4 regions of the Microbispora sp. NPDC046933 genome follow, and region 1 is predicted to be linked to each of the others. Evidence: riboswitches for the same ligand, from Rfam matches in the RefSeq annotation. Region 1 holds a riboswitch; each other region holds the start of a gene.
The links. Region 1 has a riboswitch for cyclic di-AMP ahead of ABZ857_RS28685 (CHAP domain-containing protein). Riboswitches for the same ligand answer to the same signal wherever they lie in the genome.
Positions count from the first base shown of each region.

Region 2: it holds a riboswitch for cyclic di-AMP, as region 1 does, so the genes downstream of both, ABZ857_RS08305 (GH25 family lysozyme) here and ABZ857_RS28685 (CHAP domain-containing protein) in region 1, are expected to answer to the same signal.
Region 3: it holds a riboswitch for cyclic di-AMP, as region 1 does, so the genes downstream of both, ABZ857_RS10045 (CHAP domain-containing protein) here and ABZ857_RS28685 (CHAP domain-containing protein) in region 1, are expected to answer to the same signal.
Region 4: it holds a riboswitch for cyclic di-AMP, as region 1 does, so the genes downstream of both, ABZ857_RS40565 (NlpC/P60 family protein) here and ABZ857_RS28685 (CHAP domain-containing protein) in region 1, are expected to answer to the same signal.

Region 1 covers NZ_JBEYWW010000024.1:29,614-36,815, forward strand. The annotation lists gene ABZ857_RS28655 (aldo/keto reductase) at 1-19, shown strand, start outside; gene larA (nickel-dependent lactate racemase) at 9-1,265, shown strand; gene ABZ857_RS28665 (hypothetical protein) at 1,267-1,389, shown strand; gene larB (nickel pincer cofactor biosynthesis protein LarB) at 1,546-2,277, shown strand; gene larC (nickel pincer cofactor biosynthesis protein LarC) at 2,274-3,467, shown strand; gene ABZ857_RS28680 (amidohydrolase family protein) at 3,464-4,312, shown strand; cyclic di-AMP (ydaO/yuaA leader) riboswitch at 4,535-4,677, shown strand; gene ABZ857_RS28685 (CHAP domain-containing protein) at 4,984-5,646, shown strand; gene ABZ857_RS28690 (IclR family transcriptional regulator C-terminal domain-containing protein) at 5,928-6,728, shown strand; gene ABZ857_RS28695 (zinc-binding dehydrogenase) at 6,765-7,202, opposite strand, start outside.
Region 2 covers NZ_JBEYWW010000005.1:45,915-53,116, reverse strand. The annotation lists gene ABZ857_RS08315 (glycoside hydrolase family 36 protein) at 1-826, shown strand, start outside; gene ABZ857_RS08310 (ROK family transcriptional regulator) at 899-2,083, shown strand; cyclic di-AMP (ydaO/yuaA leader) riboswitch at 2,261-2,406, shown strand; gene ABZ857_RS08305 (GH25 family lysozyme) at 2,418-3,140, shown strand; gene secD (protein translocase subunit SecD) at 3,190-5,436, opposite strand; gene ABZ857_RS08295 (hypothetical protein) at 5,470-5,970, opposite strand; gene ABZ857_RS08290 (hypothetical protein) at 6,260-6,628, shown strand; gene ABZ857_RS08285 (TraR/DksA C4-type zinc finger protein) at 7,096-7,202, shown strand, end outside.
Region 3 covers NZ_JBEYWW010000006.1:85,488-92,689, forward strand. The annotation lists gene ABZ857_RS10015 (ABC transporter permease) at 18-1,214, opposite strand; gene ABZ857_RS10020 (ABC transporter ATP-binding protein) at 1,211-2,002, opposite strand; gene ABZ857_RS10025 (peptidoglycan-binding protein) at 1,999-3,063, opposite strand; gene ABZ857_RS10030 (hypothetical protein) at 3,060-3,617, opposite strand; gene ABZ857_RS10035 (response regulator transcription factor) at 3,760-4,413, shown strand; gene ABZ857_RS10040 (HAMP domain-containing sensor histidine kinase) at 4,410-5,585, shown strand; cyclic di-AMP (ydaO/yuaA leader) riboswitch at 5,772-5,905, shown strand; gene ABZ857_RS10045 (CHAP domain-containing protein) at 5,920-6,597, shown strand; gene ABZ857_RS10050 (hypothetical protein) at 6,558-7,001, opposite strand.
Region 4 covers NZ_JBEYWW010000052.1:1,775-8,976, forward strand. The annotation lists gene ABZ857_RS40555 (RDD family protein) at 441-1,808, opposite strand; gene ABZ857_RS40560 (amino-acid N-acetyltransferase) at 1,956-2,507, opposite strand; cyclic di-AMP (ydaO/yuaA leader) riboswitch at 2,909-3,062, shown strand; gene ABZ857_RS40565 (NlpC/P60 family protein) at 3,216-4,175, shown strand; gene ABZ857_RS40570 (LuxR C-terminal-related transcriptional regulator) at 4,212-4,460, opposite strand; gene ABZ857_RS40575 (helix-turn-helix domain-containing protein) at 4,534-4,944, opposite strand; gene ABZ857_RS40580 (NADP-dependent oxidoreductase) at 5,040-5,963, shown strand; gene lysS (lysine--tRNA ligase) at 6,282-7,202, opposite strand, start outside.

The sequences.
Region 1 (7,202 bases):
ACTGGACCATGCGGGTTGACCTCGCCTACGGCACCGGGGGCCTGGTCGTGGACCTGCCGGACGACCGGACCACGGTCATCACACCGGTCGCCCGTCCCGCCGTGGCGGACGAGGCCGCCGAGCTGCGGCGGGCCCTGCGCGAGCCCGTCGCGGGCCCGCCGTTGCGCGAGCGGGTCAGGCCCGGCCAGACGGTGGCGATCTCCGCCTGCGACGGGACGAGGCCGCAGCCCAGGCACCTGATGATCCCCGCGATCCTGGCCGAGCTGGACGGGATCGTCGACCTCGGCGACGTGGTGATCCTTGTCGCCACCGGCACCCACCGCGGCAACACCGAGGCCGAACTGCGCGCGATGTTCGGCGACCAGGTCGTGGACGCTGTGCGGATCGTCAACCACGACGCGCGCGACACGTCATCCCTGAAGTGGATGGGCCGCCACGGCAGGGACGTCCCGGTGTGGCTGAACCGGGAGTGGGTGGACGCCGACGTTCGCGTCACGACGGGGTTCGTCGAGCCGCACTTCTTCGCCGGCTTCTCCGGCGGCCCGAAGCTGGTCGCGCCGGGGCTCGCCGCCCTGGAGACCGTGCTCACCCTGCACGACGCGGCCAGGATCGGCGATCCCCGGGCCACCTGGGGCGTGATCGAGGGCAACCCGGTCCACGACGACATCCGCGCCATCGCCGCGGCGACCGGCGTCACCTTCGCCCTCGACGTCGTGCTCGACCGGGAGCAGCGGATCGTGCGGGCGTTCGGCGGCGACCTGCCGCCGATGCACGCCGCCGCCACGGCCGCCGCCCGCGCCGCCGCGATGCGGCCGGTCGCCGAGCCCTTCGACGTGGTCGTCACGAGCAACGCCGGCTTCCCGCTGGACCAGAACCTGTACCAGTCGGTGAAGGGCATGAGCGCCGCGGCCCAGGTCGTCAGGCCGGGCGGGACGATCGTCTGCGCCGCCGAGTGCCGTGACGGCTTCCCCGACCACAGCTCCTACCGGGACGTGCTCACCTCGGCGGCCTCCCCCGAGGCGCTGTTCGAGGAGATCTCGCGCCGCACCGAGACCGTGCCGGACCAATGGCAGGTCCAGATCCAGGCCCGCATCCAGCGGCACGCCCGCGTGATCATGCACACCTCGTACCTGAGCGACGCCGACCTGGCCGCCGCACATCTGGAGCAGACCGGCGACGTCGCCGCCACCGTGCGCGGCCTGCCCGGACGGGTGTGCGTCCTGCCGGAGGGGCCCATGACCATCCCCTACCTCGCCGAGGAGTGACGTGCTCCGCCACCCCCTGATCCACCTGAACCCGCGGCCCGACTCCGCCTTCGCCGCGGCGACGGGGGACGACCGGCTCTACGCCGGCCCGCTGCCGGCCGCCGGATGCGTCGTCCCGGCATGAGCGAGCGAAGCGAGCGAATCAGTAGACACAGCGCGATTCGCTCATGCGGCTCCGAGCCGCCGGGTGAGGAGGTGGCATGAGCGAGCGAAGCGAGCGAATCGATAGACACAGCGCGATTCGCTCATGCGGCTCCGAGCCGCCAGGCGAGGAGGTGGCATGAGCGGGTCGCTGGATCTGGGGTACGCGCGGGTCGACCTGGACCGGGAGGCGCGTCAGGGGCTGCCGGAAATCGTCTACGGCCCGGGCAAACAGGTGGCCGAGATCGCCGGGATCGTCACCGGCCTGCTCGCCGGGAACACCGGCCCCGTCCTGGTGACCCGCGTCGAGCCCGACGTCGCCGCGGCCGTGATCGAGCGCGTTCCCGCGGGCGTGTACGACCGTGACGCCCGGCTGCTGGTCTGGCGACCTGCCCCGCGGCTCGGGCACACGGTGGCCGTGGTCACCGCGGGCACCGCGGACGGCCCGGTCGCGGCCGAGGCCGCCGCCGTCGCGTCCGCCCTCGGGCTTCGGACGGCGCTGATCAGGGACGTGGGCGTCGCCGGGCTGCACCGGCTGCTCGCCGCCGCGGAGGAGATCCGCTCCGCCGACAGCGTCATCGTCGTCGCGGGCATGGAGGGGGCCCTGGCCAGCGTGGTCGGCGGCCTGGTCGAGACGCCGGTCATCGCGGTGCCCACCTCCACCGGCTACGGCGCCGCGCTCGACGGCGTGACCGCGCTGCTGGCCATGCTCACCTCCTGCGCGGCCGGGCTGACCGTGGTGAACATCGACTCCGGCTTCGGCGCCGCCCTCGCCGCCTACCGCCTGACCAGAACGGTGGCGAGACGGACGCCGGGGTCCGCCGGGGGCGCGGCGGCGGGTCCGGCGACCGAGACGGAGGTGCGTGGGTGATCCTGTACGTGAATCCGTTCACCGGCCTGGCCGGGGACATGCTGCTCGGCGCGCTGCTCGACGCCGGGGCCTCGCTCGACGCGGTGCGGGAGGCGGTGGCCGCGACCGGGCTGACCGGCTGGCGCCTGGACGCGGGACGGGTGCGCACCGGAGCGCTGACCGCCACGCGTGTCCGGGTCGACGTCGAGGACGACGCCACCGAGCGTCCCGCATCGGTCCTGATCGAGATGGCCGCCCGGACGGGGCTGCCCGTCGCCGAGGCGGCGCTGACCGCGATAGCCGAGGCCGAGGGCGCGCTGCACGGCGTCCCCGCCGGGGAGGTGCACCTGCACGAACTCGGCGGCCACGACGCCCTCGTGGACATCGTCGGCTGCGCGGCGGCGCTCGGCGACCTCGGCGTGACGCGGGTCCACTGCGCGCCGCTCCCGCTGGGCTCCGGCACGGTCAGGACCCGGCACGGGGTGCTGCCGGTGCCCGCGCCCGCGACCCTCGCACTGCTCGCGGGGGCCCGGGTCCGGGGTGACGCCGCGGCGGGGGAGACGGTCACCCCCACGGGGGCGGCCCTGCTGCGCGGGGCCGGCGCGGTCTACGGCCCGCCGCCGGTGATGACGCTCCGCGCCACGGGGTACGGCGCGGGCAGCCGCGTGCTGCCCGACCGGCCCAACGTGACGGTCGCGATGCTCGGCACGCCCGAGCCCCAGCCCGAGCCCCAGCCCACGGCGCCGCCGGACCCATTGGAACCGGAGCCGGTTCCAGAGTCGGCTCCGGACCTGCCGGCCGGGACCGTCCGGCAGGTCGTGCTCTCGACCAACCTCGACGACGTGACCGGGGAGGTCCTCGCGTACGTCATCGAGCGCGCCCTCGAGGCCGGCGCGGCCGACGCCTGGGTGACTCCGGCCGTGATGAAGAAGGGCCGGCCCGCGCACGTCCTGCACGTGCTGGCGGATCCCTCGCTGGCCGGCGCCCTGAGCGACCTGGTCCTCGCCGAGACCGGCAGCCTGGGCCTGCGCCGCGTCGTGGTGGAGAAGACCGCGCTGCCCAGGCACGTCGAGACCGTCGAACTGCACGGGCAGGCCGTGCGGATCAAGCATGGGCCGTGGGGCGCCAAACCCGAGCACGACGACCTGGTCAGGCTGGCCGCCGCGACCGGGAAACCCCTACGGCACCTCGCGCGAGAGGCTCTCCGATGACGCGTATCGATGCCCATCACCACATCTGGGACCTGTCCCGGCGACCCCAGACCTGGCTGGACCCGCCGGAGATGTCGCCTGTCCGCCGTGACTTCACGCTCTCCGACTACGCGGACGCGGCGGCCGGGGCCGGGATCGGCACGTCGGTGCTCGTCCAGGTGCTGCCCGACGCGGAGGAGACCAGGGAGTTCCTCTCGACGGCGGCTCGGTCCGACGTCGTCGCCGCCGTGGTGGGCTGGGCGGACCTGACCCGGCCCGATCTCGCCGCCGAACTCGCCGCGCTGGCCGCCTCGCCCGGCGGCGACCTGCTGCGCGGCATCCGGCATCTCGTCCAGGGCGAGCCCGACCCGCGCTGGCTGGCCCGCAACGACGTACGGCGCGGACTGCGCCAGGTGGCGGCGGCCGGGCTGAGCTACGACCTGCTCGTCCTGCCCCACCAGCTGCCCGCCGCGATCGAGACCGTACGCGCGCTTCCCGAGCTGAGCTTCGTGCTGGACCATGTCGCCAAGCCGCCGATCGCCCGCGGAGGGATGGACCCCTGGGCCGGGCTGATCCGCGAGCTCGCCGCCTCGCCCAACGTGACCTGCAAGCTGTCCGGCATGATCACCGAGGCGCGGTGGGACGACTGGGACGCCGCGCGGCTGCGGCCGTACGCCGAGGTGGTGCTCGACGCCTTCGGGCCGGACCGGCTGATGTTCGGCTCCGACTGGCCCGTCTGCCTCCTCGCCGGGTCCCTGCCGGCCTGGGCCGGCGCCGCCGACACGCTCCTCGCCGGCGCGGGACTGTCGCCCGGCGAGCGCGACGCGGTGTTCCGGGGGACGGCGGCGCGGGTGTACCGCCTCTGACGCCGAGGGCGGGGCGCGGGCCAGGGGGTCCGCGCCGCCCGCGCACCCGGGCGGTTGTGTGGCGCATCTCACGGTTGGCGGCCCGCGACCGTGAGGACCTGCGGAAGCACTGGACGGCGGCGGCCAGAATGGTGCCGTTTGCCGCTTTTTGGGCCGTGTCTTACTTGTTATCTACTAAGCTTCCCGTGTATTTCGCCGGTGAGCGGTCCTCAACCCGAGGACGACCGGCGACCGCCGAATCCCGGATGTCTTCGATCCCGGGAACCGGGGACCCACGTCTCTTGGGGTGAATCCGGACCATCCGGTAGGGCTACTCCTGGCCCGAACCCGTCAGCTAACCCGGTAGGCGGCCAAGGAGAGGAGAGCGCGTGGAGTGTCGGCTCCACCTGCCCACCCGGTCCGCGTCACGTCGCCGGACCACATGCCCGCCCTGGAACGTCTCCAGGCTTCCGGGGTGATGGCGCGCCCGTGACGGGCTGCCACATCTCCCGTTTCTGATTCCGCCCCGCCGCGGCCGTGTCCTCGGGCGGTCATGCCGTCATGTCTCCATGCCGTCATGCCTGCCGTGACGCCGGCGGGCCGGTTCGTCATGTCTCGAAGCGCGCCATGAGGAGCCTCCGATTTCCACCGATCCGATAGCTCGACAGCTGCTCGACGCCGTCCGCCCCGAACTGGGCTACCGCGAACGAGCCGGGAAACACACGAAGTTCGGCGAGTGGTACGCCGACAACGTCGCCAAGGACCCCGACTTCAAGACCGCCCCCTGGTGCGACATGTTCGTCTCCTGGGCGGCGGACCGGGCCGGGCTGCGGGACCACGTCGGCGAGTTCGCGCTGACCACGCGGCACGCCAAGTGGTTCGAGAAACATCACGCCTGGAGCGACAGGCCCGAGCCGGGCGCCGTGGTCTTCTTCGCCTGGTCGGGGTCCAAGAAGATCCGCGACATCGACCACGTCGGCGTGGTCGAGAAGGTCGTCGGCGGGAAGGTCCACACGATCGAGGGCAACGTCGACGGAGTGTGGCTGAAGCGGAAGGTACGCGACAAGAGCAAGATCGTCGGGTATGGCCTGCCGCGCAAGGTCAAGGTGGAGCCGAAGGCGCCGGTGTCGGTCCAGCCCGTGGCGGCCGTGCACGCGAGCGTCCAGGGCACGGCGAGGCCGGCCGTCAGGAACATGGCGGCCACGCAGGGCCAGTCCCCCGACGCCGTGTGGTCGCCCGGCGACGCCGTCCTGCCGGCCGGTCTGCTGTTCGCGGTGGTCTCCACCGCCGTGACCGGGCTCCGGGTCAAGGCCGCGGCCGCGACGTCCGGCGGACGGCACCGCAGGCGCGGGTGACCTCCCGCGCTCCCAGGGCGATGGGCCGGTGCGGTGCCGGTGGTCCGCACGGGGCCGCCGTACGGCTTCGCGGCGGCCACACTTTCACCGTCCTGTCATGGCGCCGTTAATGCGGACAGAGGTCCGCTGCGCGGTCACGCTGGGGACGGGTCGCCGCCGAACGCCGCGTTACGGTGATGTGAAGCTGGGCATCCCGGACGACGCGGACCGCCGACAGGCGGACAGCCCGCCGGTGTCAGGGTCTAAAGTTGACTCGGCGAGTTCGAGCGGAAGAGGCGTTCATGGCACGAGGCGACACCGGACCTGACTTCATCGAGGCGCTCGCGCGCGGCCTCGATGTCATCAGGGCGTTCCAGCCGGGACGCCCGGTGATGTCCCTGACCGAGGTGGCGGCGGCGACCGGCCTGGCCCGGCCGACCGCGCGGCGCATCCTGCTCACGCTGCAGGAGCTGGGGTACGCCCGCTCGGCGCAGGGCGGTTTCGCCCTCACCCCGCGGGTGCTCGAACTCGGCGTGTCCTACGTCCGCTCCATGGGCCTGTGGGAGGTGGCCCGGCCGCACCTGGAACGGCTGGTCGCCCAGACGAACGAGTCGTCGTCGATCGCCCAGCTCGACGGGTCCGACATCGTGTACGTCGCCCGCGTGGCCGTGCCGAAGATCGTCGCCCTCTCGGTGCAGATCGGGACGCGGTTCCCCGCGCTCCAGACGTCCCTGGGCAAGGTGCTGCTCGCCGCGCTGCCGCCGGACGAGCTGGAGCGGGTGCTGGCCGAGCCGAGCCGGTCGGGCATCGAGCCGCGGTGGCGGCCCGGGCCGCAGGAACGCGACGCCATGCTGCGCGATGTGCGGGCGAAGGGCTGGGCGCTGACCGACGAGCAGCTCGCCCTCGGGATCCGGTCGGTGGCCGCGCCGCTGCGCGACGGCTCCGGCAACGTCATCGCGGCCGTGAACGTCAACAGCCACGCCGCCGAGACCTCGCTGGAGAAGCTGACCGAGGACCACCTGCCGCTGCTGCTGAAGACCGCCGGCGCGATCAGCGCCGACTGGGCCCTCTACGAGTCGGTGCCGCAGGTCACGGCCTCCTGACCCACCGGCCGCGCCTCGACGAGTGGTGAGCGGGTCTTAGGCGGACCCCGGGACGAGGACGATCCTGCCGGATGCGGTTCCGGCCGCCTGACGCCGCCAGGCGGCTTCGGCCTCCTCCAGCGGGACCGTCTCGTGGGCGACGGCCAGCCGCCCGAGCGCCGCCTGCCCGGCGACGAAGACGATCGAGGCGGCCCGCTGCTCGGGGGTCAGCTCGTTGTTGGTGTATCCCAGCAGCCGCAGCGACCTGCTGCGCAGCGTGGAGGAGTCGATCGGGCAGGTCTCGTCCGCCGAGGAGCCGAGGTTGACCCACCGGCCTCCCGGGCGCAGGGCACGGGCCGCCGCGGCCGCCGCCGGGCCGAAGAGCGGGTCGAGCACCAGGTCGGCGGGCCCGTCGCAGGCCTCGGCGAAGCGGGCGGCCAGCGTGGCGACGTCGCCGGTGTCGAGCGCCACCACGGCGTCCGCGCCCGCTTGGCG
Region 2 (7,202 bases), on a different contig from region 1:
GCTCGCCGACCGCATCGCCGGCGCCGGGATGACACCGGGGCTGTGGCTGGCGCCGTTCATCGTGCTGCCGGGCTCGCGCACCGCCCGCGAGCGGCCCGAGCTGCTGCTGCGCGACGAACGGGGCGAACCCGTGGTCGCCGGCCACAACTGGGGGACCGGATACTGGGCGCTGGACCTGTCCCGGGCCGACGCGCTCGACCACGTGGAGCGGCTCATCCGGCGGGTGGTGCACGAGTGGGGCTTCGGCTACCTCAAGCTCGACTTCATCAACGCCGGCGCCGCCCCCGGCGTGCGGCAGGGCGGCATCGGGCGCGAGCAGGCCTACCGGCAGGCATTGGAGCTGATCAGGCGGACGGCGGGGGAGGACGTGTACCTGCTGGGCAGCGGCGCGATCCTGCTGCCCTCGCTCGGTCTGCTCGACGGGCTGCGCAGCGGGCCGGACGTCGCGCCGATGTGGCAGAACTACGCCAGCGACGACCCGTCCGACGCGATGGCGCGCAACGCGGTGGTCAACACACTGCACCGGCTGTGGCACGCGCCGCTGGCCGAGGTCGACCCCGACGTCGTGTACTTCCGCAGCCGGCTCAACCTGCTCACCGACCGGCAGCTCGGCTGGCTGCGTGACCTGGCCACGGTGTGCGGCTTCCGCGCGGTGTCCGACCCGCCGGGGTGGCTGCGCGCGGAGGAGCTGGCGGACATGACGGCGTACCTTTCCGCACGGCCCGCCGTCGTGCGGAAGGGCCGGTACGAGTTCGCCATCGACGGCCGCGAGGTGGACTTCGGCCCGGCCGTCGCCCCCGAAGGGCAGTGGTATCCGATCTCCTGATTTCGCACTACTCTTTTGTAAAGAGCTCAGCGTTATTCAGGGGATCGCATTCAGGGATCGAAGGGGGCGACGGTGACCGAGCAGGTCACGACCGGGACTCTGGTCACGACCGGGACGGACGTCACCCGGATGCGGGAGCTGAACGCGCTCAGCATCGTCCGGGCGCTGCGGGGCCACCCGCCGTCCACCGTCACGGAGCTGGCCACCCGCACCGGGCTGTCCAGGCCCGGTGCGGACGTCATCGTGCAGGGCCTGGTCGCCGACGGCTGGCTCACCGTCGTGGAGCCCGACGGCAGCAGCGTCGTCGGGCGCCCCGCCCGCCGTTACCGGTTCAACGCCGGCGCCGGTCACGTGATCGGCGTCGACGTCGGCGCGCACAAGGTGCTGGCCATGCTCGCCGACCTGGACGGCACCGTCGCGGCCACCAGCCGGCTGCCGGTCGACCCCGGCGCCGACCCGGCCGCGCGGCTCACCGTCGTCGACGCGGCCATCGACGAGTGCCTGAGCGCGGCCGGACTGCGCCCGGACGAGATCTGGGCGATCACCGTCGGGGTGACCGGGCCGGTCGACGCCAGCGGCCGTACCACGCTGTTCACGCCGCTGCCCGGGTGGGCCAGCGTGAACCCGGCCGAGCACCTGACCGGGCGTTTCTCCTGCCCGATCCAGGTGGAGAACGACTGCAAGCTGGCCGCCGTCGCCGAGCGCTGGCAGGGAGCGGCCCGCGACGCCGACGACATCGTCTACCTGCTGGCCGGCATGCGCACCGGCGCCGGCCTGATCATCGACGGCACGCTGCGCCGCGGCTACGGCGGCGCCGCCGGCGAGATCGGCGCGCTGCGCGAGGTCCGCTGGCTCACCGCGCCCTCCCACCTGGAGAACTGCGCCAGCCTGCCCGCGGCCGTCGACACCGACGACGCGGCGGCCTGGGTGTTCAACGCCGCCCGTGCCGGGGACAAGGCGGCCAGGACCGCGGTCCGGCGCTACACCCGCGACCTCGCCGTCGGCACCGCCGCCCTGGTCCTCACCCTCGACCCGCAGGTCGTCGTCCTCGGCGGCGGCTTCTCCCGCTCCGCCGATCTCATCCTCGACCAGCTGGCCCGCGAACTCCGCCGCACCTGCCTGCGTGTGCCCGAGATCCGTGCCTCCACACTCGGCGCCGAGAGCGTCGCCCTGGGCGCGTTGCGTCTGGCCCTCGACGAGGTGGACGCCCGCCTGTTCGGCACGGGACTGTCCACGCCGGCCGCCCCGCGCGCCTGACCCCCGGAATCGGTGTGCGCCTCCGGCCGGTGCGGGGTGATCTGTTCAGGTAAAGACATGTTTTGTCCTGTTTACACCATTCTTGTGCTGTGTGTACCTTTAGGGCACACGGCATGGGTACCCGGCCGACTTCCGCTGTCGTATCCCTTGCCGTGTCGTTGCCCGGACCGCGCGATGATCGCGCGGCCGCCGAATCCGCGTCATGCGGAGCCGGGGACCCACTCTCTTCGGGGTGAATCGGCGCGCAGGCCCCCAGATGCGCCCGTAGGGCACTTCCTGCCCGAACCCGTCAGCTAACCCGGTAGGCGGCATGGAAGCAAGGAGTCAACCCCGCATGTCCAGCCATCGGCTCTCCCTCGGGAGCCGGCCCTCCCGCCGGCGCCTGCGCTCCGCCCTCGCGGCGGCGACCCTCACGGTCACGGCCGCCACGGCCACCGTCACGGCGGCCGTCGTCCTGCCCGCCCCCGCCTACGCGAACCCGCACACGTACGGCCAGGACGTCTCCGGCTACGAGGCCGACCACGACTGGATGAACAGCCGCGCGCAGTTCGGCTTCATCAAGGCCACCGAGGGGACCTCGTGGACCGACTCGTCCTTCGCCCGCCACTGGCGGGAGCTGGAGAAGAAGGGCATCGTCCGCGGCGTCTACCACTACGGCCATCCCTCCAACGACCCCATCGCCGAGGCCGACCACTTCCTTGAGGTGGTGAACGCGCAGCCGAGCAAGCCCGGCGACATCCTGGTGCTCGACCTGGAGACCAGCGACGGCGAGTCCGTCGAACACGTCAACCAGTGGGCCAAGACCTGGCTGGAGTACGTGACGGCCAAGACCGGCACCAGGCCGATGTTCTACAGCGGCTGGAACTTCGCCGACGAGTACGGCCACGGCCTCGGCCAGTACCCGCTCTGGGTGGCCCACTACAGCAAGGCCCCGGGCGACATCACGCCGCCCGCCGACTGGAAGTCCTGGGCGATCCACCAGTACACCGACTCGCCCATCGACCAGAACGTCTCGGCGCTGACGCCCCTCCAGTTGCGCGCGCTCGGCCGTCCGTAGCCGCACTGGGCCCGGGGCGGGACGCCCGCCCCGGGCCCGTTCCGGCCGATCAGACCACCGCGCCGGAGCCGTCGCGCCGCACGGGCCTGGCCCGCGGGGCGGCGGGAGCCGGCGGCGGCTTCGTGGTGCGCCTCTCCAGCGCGATGGCCACCGGCCCGGCCACGAACGACGACGACAGCGTGCCCACGACGATGCCGATCAGCAGGGCGACCGCGAAGTCGCGCAGCGAGTCGCCGCCGAACACCGCCAGCGCCGCCAGGATGAACAACGCCCCGAGCCCGGTGTTGACCGTGCGCGGCACGGTCTGCAGGATCGCGGTGTTCACCACCCGGCCGAACGGCTCCCCGCGCCGCACCGGCCACAGCTCGCGCACCCGGTCGAAGAGCACGACCTTGTCGTTGACCGAGTAGCCGATGATCGTGAGCATCGCGGCCAGGAACACCCCGTCGATCGGCTTGCCCATCCAGGCGAACGCGCCGACGACGACCGCCGCGTCCACGAACAGCGCCGCCACGGCCGCCGTGCCGAACGTCCACCGGAACCGGAACGCCAGGTAGACGAGCTGCGCGGCGAGCGCGACGGCGAGCGCGATGAGCGCGTTGCGGCGCAGCTCCTCGCCGAGGCTCGGCCCGATGAGCTCGTCGCGCTGCTTGGAGACCTCGCCCACGCGCCGGTCCAGCGCCTCCTCCATGCGGACCACGTCGTCGGCGCTGATCTGCCCGGTACGCACCGAGATCGCGTCGTCCGACCGCTGCACGACGGCCGAGGGGAACCCGGCGTCCGCCACCGCCTGCCTCGCCGCGGCGACGTCGACGGGCCTGCTCGTGCCGAACTCCACGATGCGGCCGCCGGTGAACTCGACGCCGTAGTTCAGCCCGCGGGTGACCAGCCCCGCGCCCGCCAGCACCAGCAGCCCGGCCGCGACGGCGAGCCACAGCCGCCTGCCGCGCATCAGGTCCGGGTCGCGCCGGGTCAGCCAGGTCCTGACCCGGCCGATCGAGCCGATGCCGGACGCCCGGGGGCCGATCCTGCCGATCAGGGCGGCGGTGAGCACCCGGGTGATCAGCATCGCCGAGACCAGCGAGGCGAGCACGCCGATGGCCAGCGTCACGCCGAAGCCCTTCACCGGCCCGGAGGCGAGCCAGAACAGCAGCCCCGCGGCGAGCAGGGTGGTGATGTTGGAGTCGGCGATCGCGCTCCAGGCGTTCTTGAAGCCCCGGTCGAGGGCCGCCTTGAGGCCCCGGCGGGGCGCCGCGCCGTACTCCTCCCTGGCCCGTTCGAAGACCAGCACGTTGGCGTCCACCGCCATGCCGATCGCCAGGACGAACCCGGCCAGGCCGGGCAGTGTGAGTGTGGCTCCCATGGCCACGAGCCCGGCGTACGAGATCAGGCCGTAGCAGGCGAGCGCGACCGCGGCCAGCACGCCCACCAGCCGGTAGACGACGCCGATGAACACCGCGGTCAGGATCACCCCGACGACGCCCGCCTTGGCGCTCGCCGCGATGGCGTCGGCGCCGAGGGTCGGGCCGACCGTCCGCTGCTCGACCAGATCCAGCGGCACCGGAAGCGAGCCGCCCTTGATCAGCACCGCGAGGTTCTGCGCCTCCTGCGGGGTGAACGACCCGGTGATCTGCGTGGTGCCGCCGGAGATCCCCGCCTCGCAGGCGACCGAGTCGGCCACCTGCGGCGAGGAGATGATCTCGTTGTCGAGGACGATGGCGACGCGGCGCTTGTGGTCGCCGACCGGCGCGCAGGCCGCCTTCCCGGTCAGCTCCCGCCAGGGGCCGGGCTCCTTGAAGTCGATCGTGACGAACCAGCCCGGCCCCATCTGGGGGTCGGTGCGCGCGGCGGCGTCGGTGACGCCGGCCCCGCTGAGGGCGACCGGGCCGAGCTTCAGCTTCTGGCCGCTCTCGTCGGCGACCGCGTCCTTGTCGCCGTCCTCGGCGGGACCGAGCACCGGATGGAAGTTGAGCTGAGCGGTCTTGCCGATGACCGCGGCGGCCTCGCGCGGGTCGAGCACGCCGGGCAGTTCGACGATGATCCGCTTTTCGCCGGAGCGGACCAGGGTGGGATCGACGACTCCGAGGGCGTCCGCCCTGCGCCGGAGCACGTCGAGGGCACGGTCGGTGGCGTCGGCGTCCGCCTTGACCGTGGGGGAGTCCTTCGTCTCGAAGACGAGCTGGGTGCCGCCGCGCAGGTCGAGGCCGAGGCGCGGGGCCATGGTGAGGGCGAGCAGCAGTGAGGTCGCGATGACGGCGAGCGCCGCCACCGCGCGCCACAGGGGCGCACGGGACATGAAGCCTCCACAGGCGTACGAGTGGGAAAGGTCTCAGTACGCGGTGGAAGGAGGGGCGCGGGCCGTGGCGGCCCGGCGCGGGCACTGGGCGGGCGGGCCGTCGTGGTGCGGCCCGGCCCGGGTGACCCGGGTGCCGCCGCGCGGCGCCGCGGGGTTGGGCAGCACGACCGGCCCGCCGGACACGCCGGGGCCGCCCGCGCCCGCCTGGGCCCGGGGCGGGTCCCCCTGGGCCGGCCGCGTCGCGTGCGCCGGAGGGCGGATCCGGCTGTCCGTGATCCGGGCGCCGTCACGCGCCGCGGACCAGGCGCGGGCCGCCTCGCGTACGCCGCCCGCCCCGGCCGCCGGACGGCCCGCGGCGAGGTGGGGGCCCGTTGCGCGCGGACCCGCGGTGTGGAGACCCGCGTGGAGGCCGGTGGGGAGGCCCCCGGCGCGATGCGGCGTCTCCCACGCGGACGCGGAGGCGGGCACGCCGCCGGAGGTCAGGAAGATCGCGTGCAGCAGGAGCAGCAGCGCGGCGGTCAGCCTGCGTGGCACGATCCCTCCCTCCCTTCCTCCCGCACGGCCGGTCCCCTCTCACGAGGCCCGGTCTTCCGGCCACCGTAGCGAGTTCCGCCCGCGGATGCCGCATGCCGTACCGACGAGAACGGGAGCCGGCGGAAACACGGGAGCCGGGGAACGGGAAACGCACCCGGGCGGACGGGAAACGGCCCCGGGAAACGGGTACCGACAACGAATGGCCGGAATCGATCGGGGACCGTGCGGAAGAAACGGGCGGCGGGAAACGCGGATGACCGTTTCGCGAAGGTGGGTTATGGTCGGTCTCATGGCGACCTCACGACGTGGCACGTGCGGGTCCACCGCCTTCACGTTGGTGGTGGGCCTGCTGATGCTTGCCCTCGCGCTGGTCGCATCCACGCCCGCCTGGTACGGCGGCGATCCCGCCCAGCGCATGCCGCAGGCCGCCGCCGAGGTGTGGACGCCCGGGGCGTGGACGCCGCAGTCGGCGACGCTGCCCGCCGGCGCCGCCGGTCCCGAGCACCTGCCGTTCCCGGTCCGGCCGCGCAACGCGGCGGCCGCGGCGGCGGCTCCCGTCTCCACGCCGGCGCACACCTGGCACCACGAGGACATCGTCCTCAGCCCACAGCAAACCGGGCACCGCACCGCCGGCTCGCGCAGCCCACCACAGGCCTGATGACACGAGCTCGCTCGGAGCGCGCCGGAACCGCGGCACTGTCCCGGTCCTCGTCGTCGCGCGCCTGACCCGTCCCCGGCCACGCCGACGCGCCGTGTCGGGCGACCGGCGGCGTGACCGGTGACACGGGGTGACACGGGGTGACGGGGTGACACGGTGCCCGCTTCCGCGCATCCGCACCCTGCCCTACCGCCCCGGCCGCGGCGCGACTCCGCGTCGCACCGCTGCCGGTGGTGGCGCGCCGTCCCGGGCCGCCCGGCTCGGTCCGGCGCCGGTCGCGTGCCCGCGATGCCCCGGCTGTCGTCGCGGCTGTCGTCGCGGCTGTCGCAGTGGGTCCGCCCTCCGAGCCTCTGACCACCGTCACGCGGGCCTGCCCGCGTACCCGTCTCGTGGCACCGGCACCGGTGCGCCGAGGCGCGCGTGCTCGCGCGCGCCCACATCATCCTTCACCTGGAGTGATGCCGCTTATGGCAGAGATCAGGTCGCCGCGCCTCCTCATGGAGGAGTGCCGGCGGTACACCGCGCAGCTGTCCGAGCTGCGCATGCTGCTCGAGGAGCGGCTCCATGTCGCCCG
Region 3 (7,202 bases), on a different contig from region 1:
CACCGACAGGTGACCGGTCAGGTGGTGGCGAGCGCGACCGTCGGCGACAGGCGGGCCGCGCGCATCGCCGGGTAGAGGCCGGCGAGGGTGCCGATGACGAGCGTGGCGCCGACCGCGCCCGCGAACGCCCAGGCCGGGACCACCGGCGGCCAGTCGCGCGACAGCGCGTAGCCGGCGGTGGCCAGGCCGCCCAGCACCGCGCCCGCGATCCCGCCGAGCGCCGACAACAGCAGCGACTCCGCGAGGAACTGCAGGCGCACCTGCCCGCGGGTGGCGCCCAGGGAGCGGCGCAGGCCGATCTCCTTGCGCCGCTCCAGCACCGAGATCACCATGGTGTTGGCCACGCCGACCCCGCCGACCAGCAGCGCGACCGCGCCGAGCCCGAGCAGCAGGTTGGTGAACGCGCTCGCGGCCGCCGCCCGGGCCGCCAGCGCGTCCGAGGGCCTGCTGACCGTGACCTCCTCCGGGTTCTCCGGGTTGACCGTGCGCGGCAGCACGGCACGGACGGCCTCCACCGACTCCTCGGCGGACCGCTCGTAAATGGTCGTCGGGTGGCCGTCGAAGCCCAGGTACTTCTCGGCGGCCGGGAACCCGACAAGCGCGGAGCGCTCGATCTCCGGGGCGAGCGGCATCGGGCCCAGGACGCCGACGACGGTGAACCACCGCTCGCCCATCCAGACCCGTACGCCGGTTCTGGTGATGCCGAGCCGCTCGGCGGCCTTGGCGCCCAGCACGACGGCGGGCCGCGCCTCGGTGGCGGCGTTGAGCCAGGCGCCCTTGACGACCCGGCCCTCCAGGGTGGTGAGCAGGTCGGCGGTCGCGGCCTGGACGGCGATGCCGCCGGTCACGGCCTTGGGGATGCGGTCGGTGCGCCGGATCGTGGTGTCGACCGTGCCGGTGGCCGAGGCCGTGCGGACCGGTCCGATGCGCCGGACCATGCCGAGCGCCTCCACGGGCAGCTTGGCCTCCTCGCCGAACATCGTCTGCCCGGGCGCGACGGTGAGCAGGTTGGTGCCGAGCCGGTCGAGCTGGCGCAGCAGTTGCTCGCGGGAGGAGGACGAGATGCCCAGCACCGCGATCATCGTGGCGATGCCGATGGCGATGCCGAGCGCGGACAGCACCACCCGCGCGGGGCGGGTGCGCAGCCCGGCCGCGCCGGTCCGCAGGACGTCGGACGGCCCGAGCCTGGCGGGGGTCAGCCGCTGAGGGCTCATCGTGGTGCTCCCTTCGCCGCCGCCGCGGTTTCGGCATTCGGCGCCTTGTCAGAATTGAGCTTGGGGTTCGCTCCGGGAGGGCGGCGTCCGGCGCCGGCCCCGGCGTCGGCGACGACGAGGCCGTCGCGTACGCGCACCTGCCGGGGGCACCATTCGGCGATCTCGGGGTCGTGGGTGATGACCGCGATCGTGGTGCCGGCGGCGTGCAGGTCGCGCAGGACGCCCAGCACCTCGGCGCCCGCCGCCGAGTCCAGGTTGCCGGTCGGCTCGTCGGCCAGCAGCAGCGGCGGATCGCCCGCCACGGCGCGGGCCACCGCCACCCGTTGCTGCTCGCCGCCCGACAGCTGGTTGGGGCGGTGGCCCAGCCGGTGGCCGAGACCCACCCGCTCCAGCGCGGCGGCGGCGCGTTCCCGCCGCGCCCGCAGCGGCGTGCCGGTGTACAGCAGGCCGTCGGCGACGTTGTCCAGCGCGCTCACCCCGGGCGCGAGGTGGAACTGCTGGAAGACGAATCCCAGGTGGCGGGCGCGCAGCGCGGACAGCTCGCGGTCGGAAAGCCCGGCCACGTCGTGCCCGGCGATCCGTACGGTGCCCGTGGTGGGCCGGTCCAGGGTCCCGATCAGGTGCAGCAGGGTCGACTTGCCGGAGCCGGACGGCCCGGCGATGGCGACCAGTTCGCCGCGTTCGACCAGCAGGTCCACCCCGCGCAGGGCCCGCACGCCGCCGCCGTACTCCTTGGTCACCTCGCGCAGCTCCACCACGTACGGCTGCTCGGGCCGCGGGATGCTCATGTGGCGGGCACCCCGACCTTCATGCCCTCGGTGAGCCCGTCGCCGGTGATCTCGACCATGCCGCTGCCGAAGGCGCCCAGCTCTACTGGGACCACGCGGGTGGACGCGCCCTCGACCACCTCGACGCCGAAGCCGCCCTCCCGCAGGGCCAGCAGCGCCTCCACGGGCACGGCCAGCACGTTCTCGCGCCGCTCGCTGACCAGTTCCACCTCGACCGGGGCCTTGTCGAGGCGGGTCTTGGGGGTCTTGCTCAGGGTGATGTCGACGTCGATGGTGCTGCCCTCGTCCTGGCCCTGCCCGGACGGGACGGCCTCGGCCACCGTGCCGACCGAGGTGATCTTCCCGGTGACCCGCTCGCCGCCGGGGAGTTCCACGGTGACCTTGGCGCCCTTCCTGGCCAGTGACTGGTCGTCGGTGGACAGGTCCACGTGCACCAGCCGCCGTACGCCCGACATGGTGAGGGCCGGACGACCGGGGGTGATCCTGTCGCCGACCTCGACCTTCGCGTCGGTCACCCGGGCGGCGGCGGGCAGGAAGACCACCTGGGAGGCGTCCACCTGCCCGGTCTCGGGCAGCCCGGCGTCGTCCTGCCACTCCTTGACGGCCAGGTAGGTGGCGTAGCTGAAGTGGTCGTCCACAGTCAGGTCGTCGCCGTAGCCGAGGACCTTGAGGTTGCGTTCGAGCTGCTCGACGTCCGGGCCGTCGTCGATGCCCTGCCGCAGCGGGCGGTACATCGGCAGCGAGCCGTACATGAGGACCACCGGCCTGCGGTCCACCCTGAGCAGCGCGCGGCCGCGCCGGACGACCGCGCCCTCGGCGGGCACCCAGGTCACGGTGCCGGAGGCGTCGGTGCTGACCTGCCGCTCGCCGGAGTAGGTCAGCGACCCCTCGACGGTCTTGGTGTCGACCAGGTCCTGCCGGGTGATCGACGCGGTGGCGGGCACCGGGGGCGGGGACGGCTCGGCCGCGCCGGCGCCGTCGCCGCCCGCCATGGCGACGGCCGTTCCGGCGGCGGCCAGGGCGAGGACTCCGGCGCCCGCGATCACCAGGCCCTTCCTCACGGCTTCCTCCCCGGCGCGTACTCCTCGCAGGCCTTCTGCGCCTCTTCCATCGCCTTCTCCTGGCCCGGTTTGATCTTGACCTGGAGCCCCTTTCCGGGTTCGGGGTCGGGCATGTCGACGCCGTGCTCGCGCATGCACTGGGCGAACTTGAGCATCCGGTCGCGCGCCTGGGGATCGTCGCCGCCGAGCTTGTCGCCGACCGCGTCCTTCATGAAGTGCTGGCAGGCCTGCATGGCCTTCTGCATCGAGGCCTCGTCGCCCTTCTTGCTCATGATCCGGACGCGGCCGTCGGGATCGGGGTCGGGCATGTCGACGCCGTGCTCGCGCATGCACTGGGCGAACTTGAGCTGGGCCTCCTGGCGGTCCACCGTGCTCGTGGCGGACGGCCTGGCCGCGGCGCCTGACGCTGTGCCCGACGTGGCGCCGCCCGCGCTGGCGATCCCGTCGTCCGCGGGCGCCGCGCCGCAGCCGGTCAGTGCCAGGGCGAGCCCCAATGTGAGCCCCAGTGTGAGCACCGGTGCCGGGCCCAGGGCGCGCAGCGGTCGTAAGCGCATGAGTCGCTCCTCTTCTCCCGGGGCGTTCGCCCGGGACGGGGCCCAACTCCAGCGGAGGCGGTGCTAAACGCGGATAAGCGGAGATCGCTTATCCGCGGCTAACACCGCGTACGCCACTCTCGGAACCGAGCGGGAGGTTGGGATGCGGGTGCTCGTGGTCGAGGACGAGGAACAGCTGGCCGAGGCCGTCGCCCGTGGGCTGCGGCTGCACGCGATCGCGGTGGACGTGGCCTACGACGGTCAGGAGGCGCTGGAGCTGGCCGCCTATGTCGACTACGACGTGGTCGTGCTCGACCGCGACCTGCCCGAGGTGCACGGCGACGAGGTGTGCCGGGAGCTGGCCGGCGCGAGCGGGGCGAGCCGCATCCTCATGCTGACGGCGGCCGGGCGGGTGCGGGACCGGGTCGGGGGCCTGTCCCTGGGCGCCGACGACTACCTGGTCAAGCCGTTCGCGTTCGCCGAGCTGGTGGCCCGGATCCGGGCGCTGGCCCGGCGCTCGCCCCGGGCGGTGCCGCCCGTGCTGGAGCGGGCCGGGATCCGGCTCGACCCCGCCCGCCGTACGGTGACGCGGGACGGGCGGCAGGTGGCGCTGGGCCGCAAGGAGTTCGACGTGCTGCACGAGCTGATGCGGGCCGGCGGAGGGCTGGTGACCTCGGCCCGGTTGCGGGCGAACGTGTGGGACGAGCACGCGGACGCGGGCACGGGCGTGCTGCGCGTCACGATCACCTCGCTGCGCCGCAAACTTGGCGACCCCCCGGTGATCGAGAACGTGCCGGGCCGAGGATATCGGCTGTGACCCGCGTCCTGTCCTTGTGGGGCAGGCTCGGCCTGCGGACGCGGCTCACCCTGCTGTACGGCGGGCTGTTCTTCCTGGCGGGGTCGGTGCTGCTGTGGTTCACCCACCTGCTGACCGCGCGGGCGCTCAACCAGCGGTTCGTGGTGGCGGTGGCGTCGAAGGTGACCGACGCCGGCGCCCCCGATGGCGTCCTGGGGGGCAGGCTGCCCGACAGCGACATGCTCGCGCAGCGGGTGCGCACCAACGTCGAGCAGGGGGCGGCCGACGTGCTGACCGACGTGCTCCGCTCGTCGGTGGTCGTCATGATCCTCGTCGGGGCCGTCGCGGTGGTGCTGGGCTACCTGGTGGCCGACCGCGCGCTGCGCCCGCTGGAGCGGGTGACCGAGACCGCGCAGCGGCTGTCGGAGAGCACGCTGCACGAGCGGATCGCCCTGCGCGGCCCGCAGGACGAGGTCAAGCGGCTCGCCGACACCTTCGACGCGATGCTCGACCGGCTGCACCGGGTGTTCGACGCCCAGCGCCGGTTCATCGCCAACGCCTCCCACGAGCTGCGCACCCCGCTGGCGGTCAACCGTACGGTGCTGGAGGTGTCGCTGGAGGAGCCCGCGGCGTCGGAGGATCTCAAGGCGCTGGCCCGCGCGCTGCTCGGCACCAACGCCAGGTACGAGCGGCTGATCGAGGGCCTGCTCATGCTCGCGCAGTCGGAGCAGGAGCTGACCGCCCGCAAGCCGGTCGACCTGCGGCAGGTCGTCCGTACGGCGATGGAGCAGATCGACCTGCAGCCGCGCCGCAGGAAGGTGGTCGTCCACGAGGACCTGTGCCCGGCGGTCGCGCACGGCGATCCGCTGTTCCTCGAACGCTGCCTGGTCAACCTGCTGGAGAACGCGATCAAGTACAACGTGCGGGACGGGGAGGTCTGGGTCCGGCTGCGGGAGGAGGAGGCCGGGGTGAGCGTGACGGTGGAGAACACCGGGCCCCCGGTCCCGCCGTACGAGGTGGACGACCTGTTCGAGCCGTTCCGCCGGCTGGGCGGCGACCGCGTCCGATCCGCCCGGGGGGCGGGGCTGGGCCTGTCCATCGTCCGGGCCATCGCCGTGGCGCACGGCGGCACGGCCGAGGCGCTCGCCCGGCCGGAGGGCGGCCTGGCCGTGACCGTGCGCCTGCCCAGGTGAGACCGGGTTGGGCGGCCGATACCCGCCTCTGCCGGGTTTGCCGCCTACTGTCCAGTAAAATCTGAGTTGTTCTAACTTGACCGGTTTGACCTGGTCTATTACGTTTTAGGCAGCTCAGGGCGCACTTGCTCATCTCAATGGTCAAGAAGCCCTCCTCAGACCGACGCGGCCGGCCGATCCCGGCCTGCCGCCCGGCCGCCGAGTCCGCGTCCGCGCGGAGCCGGGGACCCACCTCTCCTGGGGTGAATCGGCATACGTGCCGTAGGGCGACTTCCAGCCCGAACCCGTCAGCTAACCCGGTAGGCGGCATGGAAGTAAGGGAGTTCGCCCCACCATGCACGTCCTCAACACCTGTGTTCGCGCTGCACTCGCGGGCGGGGCCCTCGCCTCGGCCGTGCTGATCGCATCGCCGGCCGCGCACGCGGCGGACAACCCCGCCACCGGCAAGGGCCCGGCGGCCGCGCAGTCGATGGCCGAGATCGCCTCCACGCTGCCCAAGGTCAGCGCGGGCGACGTGCTGAACCTGGCCAGGAGCCAGATCGGGATCAGCGAGAACGCCTACGGCGGCGGGACCAAGTTCCAGCAGTGGTACATGTCCACCCCCCGCGCCCGCGAGACCCTCGCCCGCGACGGCGGCACGCTGAAGGGCTACCTCAACGCCCCCTGGTGCGACATGTTCGTCTCCTGGGTGGGACAGCAGCTCGGCATCGGGCCGGTCATGGGCTCCGACGCCTACACCGTCGAGCACGCCCGCTGGTTCGCCGACCACGGCCGCTGGGGTCGCACGCCCAAGCCGGGCGCGGTGGTGTTCTTCAACTGGAACGGCAGCAAGGCCATCGACGACGTCGAGCACGTCGGTTTCGTCGTCAAGGACAACGGCGACGGCACCATCAGGACCATCGAGGGCAACACCGGCGACGGCGGCGCCGTCGAGGCCCGCACCCGGCCCACCTGGCAGGTGGCCGGGTACGGCTACCCGATGTATCCCGGGGACGTCTCCGCCTCCTCCTGACCGGCGACCGTCCCACGCCGACTTCGAAGCGCGCCGGTGATCCCGGCGCGCTTCGTGGTCGACGGTGATCGGCATGCCGCCGTCAGCGGCAGTTCACACCGTACGGCTCGCTCGCGGCCCGCCCAGCGCCCACGAGATGATCTTGGTGGGGTGATCCTGATGATCTCCCGGGACAGACCGGGCAGGGGCGGCTCCTGGTCGGTCAGCGCCACCGCCGTGCCCCGGATCTCGATGCCCCGGGGCGCCCACGGATCGACCGTCGCGAGGTCGTCCACGACGAACGCGACCGTGCTGCCCCGCTGGACGTTCCGGAACTTCTTCGACCTGCCCAGCGCGCCCCCGCCGACGAGCCGGCCGATGCGCTGGGTGGCCAGGTAGTCGAGTTCGGCTTGGGTGAAGACCATACGTGTCTGTCCTTCAGATCAAGAAGTAGCGGATGCCGGCGTCGGGCGCCGCGTTCCTTCAGATCCTCGATGCTTCCGGACATGATCGTGTGGAGGTGTTCGGTGACGTGCTGGAGCGGCCGGTCCCGGGGTCGAGGAACCGGCGAACAGCCGTTGGCGCTGAGAAGGATCTTGATTGCAGTGAGCTGAGGCTGCTCCTGG
Region 4 (7,202 bases), on a different contig from region 1:
AGATCGAAAAAAGGAGCGGGGGCACAATCAGGCGGACGGCCCGGGCGGCCCTGGCGTCAGAGTTTCCCACGGCCAAACGATCCCCGCATTCCACGGGCCGCGCCTGCGGCCGGGTAGAGCGGGCGAGCATCCGGGAGCGCCATAAGGGCCTGTGCGGCTCCATACGGCCCCATAAGCGCCCCTGACGGTTCCTTAAGCCGCCCGTGGACGGATATGACCCCCCTGGGACGGCGAGGACCCACCTTAAGGATTGGCGCCGGGGGCGGTCTCGCGGTCATTGGGCACCTCTCGGGACGGTGAACCCAAGCATGGCATGCCCGGGCCGCCGCGCAAGGTTTTTCCGTCACAGCAGGGTTGAGCGGGCGGTGCGGACGGAGCCATAGCGACCCCATACAAAAACGGGGCCGATGGTCCGTTCCCATCGGCCCCGCCTGTCGTGGTTACTTGACCTTGACCACCACCGTGTTGGCGACCTTGTCATGCAGTGCCTGATGCAGCGGCTTGTCCCACAGCAGCCACAGCACGTTCAGAAGGGAGGCGAGGCTCGCGAGGTAGCTGATAACGGGAATCCACTGCAGGAACTCGAATCCGAAGAGCACGCCGGCGCGCTTCACCGCCACGTCCTGGGGAAGCCCGCCCGCGTCGAGAGTGCCGCCGACCGGAACGACCTTGATGCCCATGACTTTCTTACCGAGCGTCTGCCCCTGCGCCCGCAGCATGAGGAATTCGTAGGCGACCATGACGATGCCGCCCAGAATCGCGGTGAGCAGCGACGCCAGGAAGTAACCGCCTCCGGCGTCCACCACCCCGCTGGTCATGTTGATGCTCGGGGCGGTGACGACGATCCCCGTGATCACGAGCGTGATGATCCAGAAGGGAATCCCGACGATCACGCCGTCGATGATGCGGGCGACGAGGCGCTGCCACCACTCCGCGAGCGGGGCCGGTGCGCCGGGCGGGATCTGGCCCGCCGCCCCGTACGGCTGCGCGAAGCCGGGCTGACCGTACCCCTGCTGGCCGTACTGCTGGCCATAGCCCTGCTGCTGCCCGTAACCCTGCTGCGGGGCCTGCTGTGCGTACTGCTGGCCGTAGCCCTGCTGCTGGCCCTGCTGGGCGCCGTAGCCCTGCTGCTCGTACTGCTGCTGCCCGTAGCCGGGTTGCTGACCGTAGCCCTGCTGCTGACCCTGCTGCTGACCCTGCTGGGCGCCGTAGCCCTGCTGGCCGTACTGCTGCTGCCCGTAGCCCGGTTGCTGGCCGTAACCCTGCTGCTGACCGTAGTCCTGCTGCTGGCCGTAGTCCTGCGGGGCGGCCTGCTGGCCGTAGCCGCTCTGGGACGGCTGACCGTACTGCTGCTGGCCCTGCTGGGCGCCGTAGCCCTGCTGGCCGTACTGCTGCTGCCCGTAGCCCTGCTGCGGGCCGGTCTGGCCATAACCCTGCTGGCCGTAGCCCTGCTGCGGGGGCTGCTGCGGGCCGGTCTGCCCGTAGCCCTGCTGGCCGTACTGCTGCTGCCCGTACTGCTGCTGGCCGTAGCCCTGCTGCTGGGCGGCCTCCTGGCCGTAGCCCTGCTGCGGGCCGGTCTGGCCATAGCCCTGCTGGCCGTACTGCTGCTGGCCGTAGCCGCCCTGGGCGGGGTCGTAGCCGGGCGGCTGCTGCGGGCCCGTGTGCTGCCCGGGGTGGCGATAACTGACGACCGTGACGTCGGGGTCGTAGTCCTGGGCCTGTCTGTCCGTGTTGTACCCGGGGTTCGATGACGGCGGTGGCGTCCCGTCCGACTCGTCCTGGGGGTACGGCGGCTGTCCGGTGCTCACCGTGTCACCTCGTTTCGAAGACGCATGCGCCGCATGTCTGTAGCACACGCTGATATTGCCAAAAGTAGCGACAGGTGTATCAACAGTCACCTTTGCAGCAGATGACAATCACCGTCAAGATCGATGATCAATGCCCATCAATGGCGATCAATGACGGTCGAGGTGCAGCAACATCCGGGTGTTCCCCAGCGTGTTCGGCTTGACGTGCTCCAGGTCGAGGAACTCGGCGACACCCTCGTCGTACGACGCGAGCAGTTCCGCGTACACCTCCGGAGAGACCGGGGTGCCCTGGATGGGCCTGAAGCCGTGCCTGGCGAAGAACTCCACGGCGAACGTGAGGCAGAAGACCCTCCGCACGCCGAGGTCCCTGGCGGTCTCGATGAGCGCGGCGACGATCCGGTGGCCGACGCCCCCGCCGCGTGCCGTGGGGTCCACCGCGACGGTCCTGATCTCGGCCAGGTCCTCCCACAGCACGTGCAGCGCGCCGCAGCCGACGACCTGCCCGCCCGTCTCGGCCACCCAGAACTCCTGGACGTCCTCGTACAGGGTGACCGTGCTCTTCTTGAGCAGGCGGGGACCGGAGCCCGAGTACGCGTCGACGAGGCGCCGGATCACCCGGACGTCCGGCGTCCTGGCCCGGCGCACCGTCACGGCCGTGGCACCCGATCCGCTGGATGTCTGCGCGGCGACCTGCTCCATGGTCGGCCAGCCTAGCCGGACCTCCGCCGATCCCATGGGGTCGGCGCGGAGCGTCTTCCTCGCGTCTTCCTGGATAACGGTCATTCCCAAACGCCGCATCCGACATGGCGCCTGACCGTCCGTAGCCTCCAGGATACGGACGGATGCACAGCCGCACCCCGAGGTGGCCGTTCCAGTTCGTCCCACTTTTTCCAGCAGTCCGAGCAGCACATCCAATGCCTCAGATCGCTCTAAACCCAGGTGAACACGGACGCATCACTACCGAGCCCGTGACCCGACTGTGATCGTTTGGTTGTCAAACGTAGACGGGTTTCGGAGTTCTGGTTGAGCAAGAACTCGCCGTGCACTATCGTCCAGCGACGATGCCGGTCATCGTGAGCGCTCACGGCGACCGGGCGCCGAATCTTCGAGCACCGAGTGCGAAGGGGAACCGGGGACCCAACTGCAGGATCAGGATCGGTTCGGTCTGAGATCGTCAAGGGGTGAATCCGCCAAGGTAGGGCTACTCCGGCCCGAACCCGTCAGCTAACCCGGTAGGCGCTCAGTAGTGCCCCGCAGTACGGCCCCGTCCCGACGACACGGGCCCGCCGGCGGGGCACATGTGGGAGAGGAGCTCGGTTGCGCATGCGTGGAGGACGGCCGACGGGCAGGCACGCCCGCCGCCGACGGTCCGGATCCGGCACGGCCGGTCCGGGTGCCATCCGCCGCTTGGCGTTCGTCGGCGTCGCGCTCACCGCGATCACGTTCGGCGCCCCGGTGGTCCGCGCCACCGCCGACCCCAAGCCGAGCCTCAAGGAGCTCACCGAGCAGGTCGAGAGCCTCTACACCGAGATCGAGACCCTCACCGAGCAGTACAACGGCGAGCGCGTGCGTCTGAAGGCGGCCGAGCGGTCCGCCGACCTCGCCAAGAAGAACCTCGCCAAGAGCGAGGCCGAGCTGGAGGTCCGCCGGCAGAAGGCGAGCGCCCTCGCGCAGCACTCCTACATGACCAACGGGCTCGGCAACGCGCTCGTGCTCATCGACAGCGACGCCGACCCCCGGCAGTACCTGGACCAGGCCTCCACGCAGTACGCGCTGGAGCTGCAGGAGAGCCAGGAGGTCGCCGAGGTCACCAAGGCCATGGACGCCGCCGCACGGGCCAGGGAGAGCGCCTCCGCCCGGCAGGCCGAGGTCAAGAAGCTCCTCAGCGGCCTCGACTCGCAGCGCGACAAGATCACCAAGCTGATCAAGAAGACCGAGAGCAACCTTTACCGGCAGGTCTCCCGGACGGTCGGCAGCGAGACGCGCAGGAGGATGTCGTTCCCCATCGTGGGCGACGGCAAGGCCGCCCAGGCGGCGCGCTGGGCCCTCGCGCAGCAGCTCAAGCCGTACGTGTGGGGCGCCGAGGGGCCCGGCTCCTTCGACTGCTCCGGCCTGGTCATGGCGGCCTACCAGTCCGTCGGCATCAGCCTGCCCCACTACACGGGCGACCAGTGGACGGCCGGCACGCACATTCCCCGTGACCAGCTCCGCCCCGGCGACCTGGTGTTCTTCTACTCCGACCTGCACCACGTGGGCATCTACATCGGCGGTGGCTACATGATCCACGCGCCGCGCACGGGAGACGTCATCCACATCGCGAAGATCGCCGGGCGGCCGTTCGCGGGAGCGGTGCGCGTCGCCGACTGAGCCTCCCCAGAGGGAGGCCGTGGGGGCGGAACGCGGTCAGATGAGGCGGCGGCGCGCCGCCCAGGCGACCGCCTCGATCGCGGTCGCGACGCCGATGCGGTCGCAGATGCACCGCAGCCGGCGCCGCACGGTGCGCCCGCTGACGTCGAGACTGCGGCCCACCCGGTCGGCGGTCACGCCCTTGGCCAGCTCCGCGAGGAGAAGCAGGTCCTCTTCGGTGAGACCGGCACGGTCAAGCTCCGAGGCGAGATTGTCACCTCGGTAGACGACCTCGGGAACACCCATCGTCCGCCCTCCCCCACGACGATGATTCGTCGGCCCACCCTTCAGGGACGGTAAACGCCTGCAATGAAGGTCGTCAAGGTTCGGGGTCGAGCCGCCGGTCGTACGCCTCCCTGGCCGCCTCCACATCCTCCATGTGAACCTCGGCCCAGCGCTTGATCGCTTCCAGCAGCGGCATGAGGTCCTCGCCCAGCGGCGTGAGCCGGTAGTCGACCCGGACCGGCACCGAGAGGGTGACCGTACGGGAGACCAGGCCGTCGCGCTCCATCGTCCGCAGCGTCTGCGTGAGCATCTTCTGGCTGACGCCGGCGATCGTCCTCGCCAGCTCGCTGTACCGGAGCGGGCCGTGGGCGAGCGCGGTGAGCGCCAGGCTCACCCACTTGTCGCTGAGGGTGTCGAGCAGCTTCCGCGACGGGCAGGTCGCGACGTACGCGTTGTACCGCTGGCGCGCCTCCTCGCGGCGCTCGGCCGCCGTCCGGGTGGCCATGTCTTCCCTCCGCCTCCCTTACGCACTTTCAGGTGCCTTCTTACCCGGAGAGAGTAGCTCTCCCTACCCTGCTTGCCGTACGGAAGGAGGAATTCATGAGAGCACTGGTGGCACAGGGCGGCGCCGTACGGGTCGTCGACGTCGCCGAACCCGAGCCGGGGCCGGGACAGGTGCGGATCAGGGTCGAGGCGGCGGCCGTGAACCCCGTCGACCTGCTCACGGCCGCGGGCGCCCTCGCCGATCACAAGCTCATGCCGCACCAGGAGACGTACGCACTCGGCTGGGACGTGGCGGGCGTGATCGATCGCGTCGGTCCGGGCGTGACGGGCATGCGCCCGGGGGAGCGGGTCATCGGACTGTCGGACCGGCTGACGGATCCACTCAAGGCCCAGGCGGACCTGGTGGTGCTGGACGAGACGGCCGTCGCGCCCGCGCCCGCCGGAGTGGCCGCGCCCGAGGCGTCGACGCTGCCGCTGAACGCGCTCACCGCCGCCCAGGCGCTCGATCTCGCCGGGCTCGCCGAGGGTGGGACCCTGCTCGTCACGGGCGCGGCCGGTGGCCTCGGCGGCTATCTCGTGGAACTGGCCGTGGCACGGGGGATCAGGGTCGCCGCGGTCGCCGCGCCCGGCGACGAGTCACTGGTGCGGGGCTTCGGCGCCGAATGGTTCGTCCCGAGAGGCGCCGACCTGGCCGGGGCGGTCAGGGCCCTCGTTCCCGGCGGTGTGGACGGTCTGGTGGACGCGGCGGTCGTCGGCCTGCCCGCCCTGGACGCCGTGCGCAACGGGGGCGCGTTCGTCGCCGTCGGCGCCGGGCAGGCCCCGATCCCGCTGCGCGGCATCCGGGTCTCGACGGTGTTCGTCCGCGCCGACGCGGCCCAGCTCCGGGACGTCGCCAAGCTGGCCGAGGCGGGACGGCTGACCACGCGGGTCGCCGGCACCTATCCCCTGGAGCGGGCGGCCGAGGCGCACGAACGCCTGCGGAGGGGCGGCCTGCGCGGCCGGCTGGTGCTGTTGCCCTGAGTTGCCGAACACCCTGAGTTGCCGAACACCCTGAGTTGCCGAACACCGTCACCTGCCGGACACCCCGAGCTGCCGGCACCCTGAACTGCCGGGCACCCTGAACTGCCGGGCACCTTGAACTGCCGGACACCCTGGCGTGCGGGTCCCTGCCTTTTGGGCGCTCTGACGCCGCCACCGGTCCGCGAGGCGACCCGGAGGCGTCCCGGAGGCGTCCCGGAGGCGTGTCGGCACGGCCGCGGGCCGGACGGCCGTGCCGTCCGGCCCGCGGCGCCGGCGTTCAGGCGGTGTGACCCGCCTCCAAGGAATCCGACACGCCGATCAGGCGCGACCGAGCAGCTCGCGCACCCGGTCGCGGCCCACGGCCAGCAGCAGCGTGGGCAGCCGCGGGCCGGTGTCGCGGCCGACGAGCAGCCGGTAGAGCAGGGCGAAGAACGCGCGCTGGGCCGCCTTCAGCTCGGGCGTGGCCGCCTTGGCGTCCATGTCGAGCCCGGCCTGCACCTTCGGCACGCCGTACACGAGCGTGGTCAGCCCGTCGAGCGACCAGTGCTCGTCGAGGCCCTCCGCCAGCAGGCGCAGCGACTCCCGGTCCTGCTCGCCGAGCGTGTCGAGCAGCTCCTTGTCGGGCGTCTCGCGCACCTGCGTGCGGTCCTCCGCGGGCACGTACGTGTTCACCCAGTGCTGGGCGCGGTCGAGCCGCGGCCGCAGCTCGTCCAGCCCGGCGATCTCCGGGTCGAACGCGCGCAGGATGCGCAGCGTCTGCTCCTCGTGCCCGGTGGCGATGTCCACGACCGAGGCGAGCGTCCGGTACGGCAGCCGCCGCGGCGTCTCCGGCAGGACCCGGGAGGCCGTGCTCGACGCGCGGCGGTAGGCCGACTGGTCGGCCGGCAGCGCCGTGCCGTCCTGCACCTTCTTGGTCAGCGTGTCCCACTCGTCGTACATGCGCTGGATCTCCTGGTCGAAGGAGACCTTGAACGACTGGTTGGGGCGGCGGCGGGCGTACAGCCAGCGCAGCAGCGCGGGCTCCATGATGGACAGAGCGTCGGCCGGGGTCGGCACGCCGCCCTTGGAGCTGCTCATCTTGGCCATGCCGCTGATGCCGACGAAGGCGTACATCGGCCCGATCGGCTGCGGGGCGTCGAACACCTCGCGGACGATCTGGCCGCCGACGACGAACGACGAGCCCGGCGAGCTGTGGTCCACACCCGACGGCTCGAAGACCACGCCCTCGTAGGCCCAGCG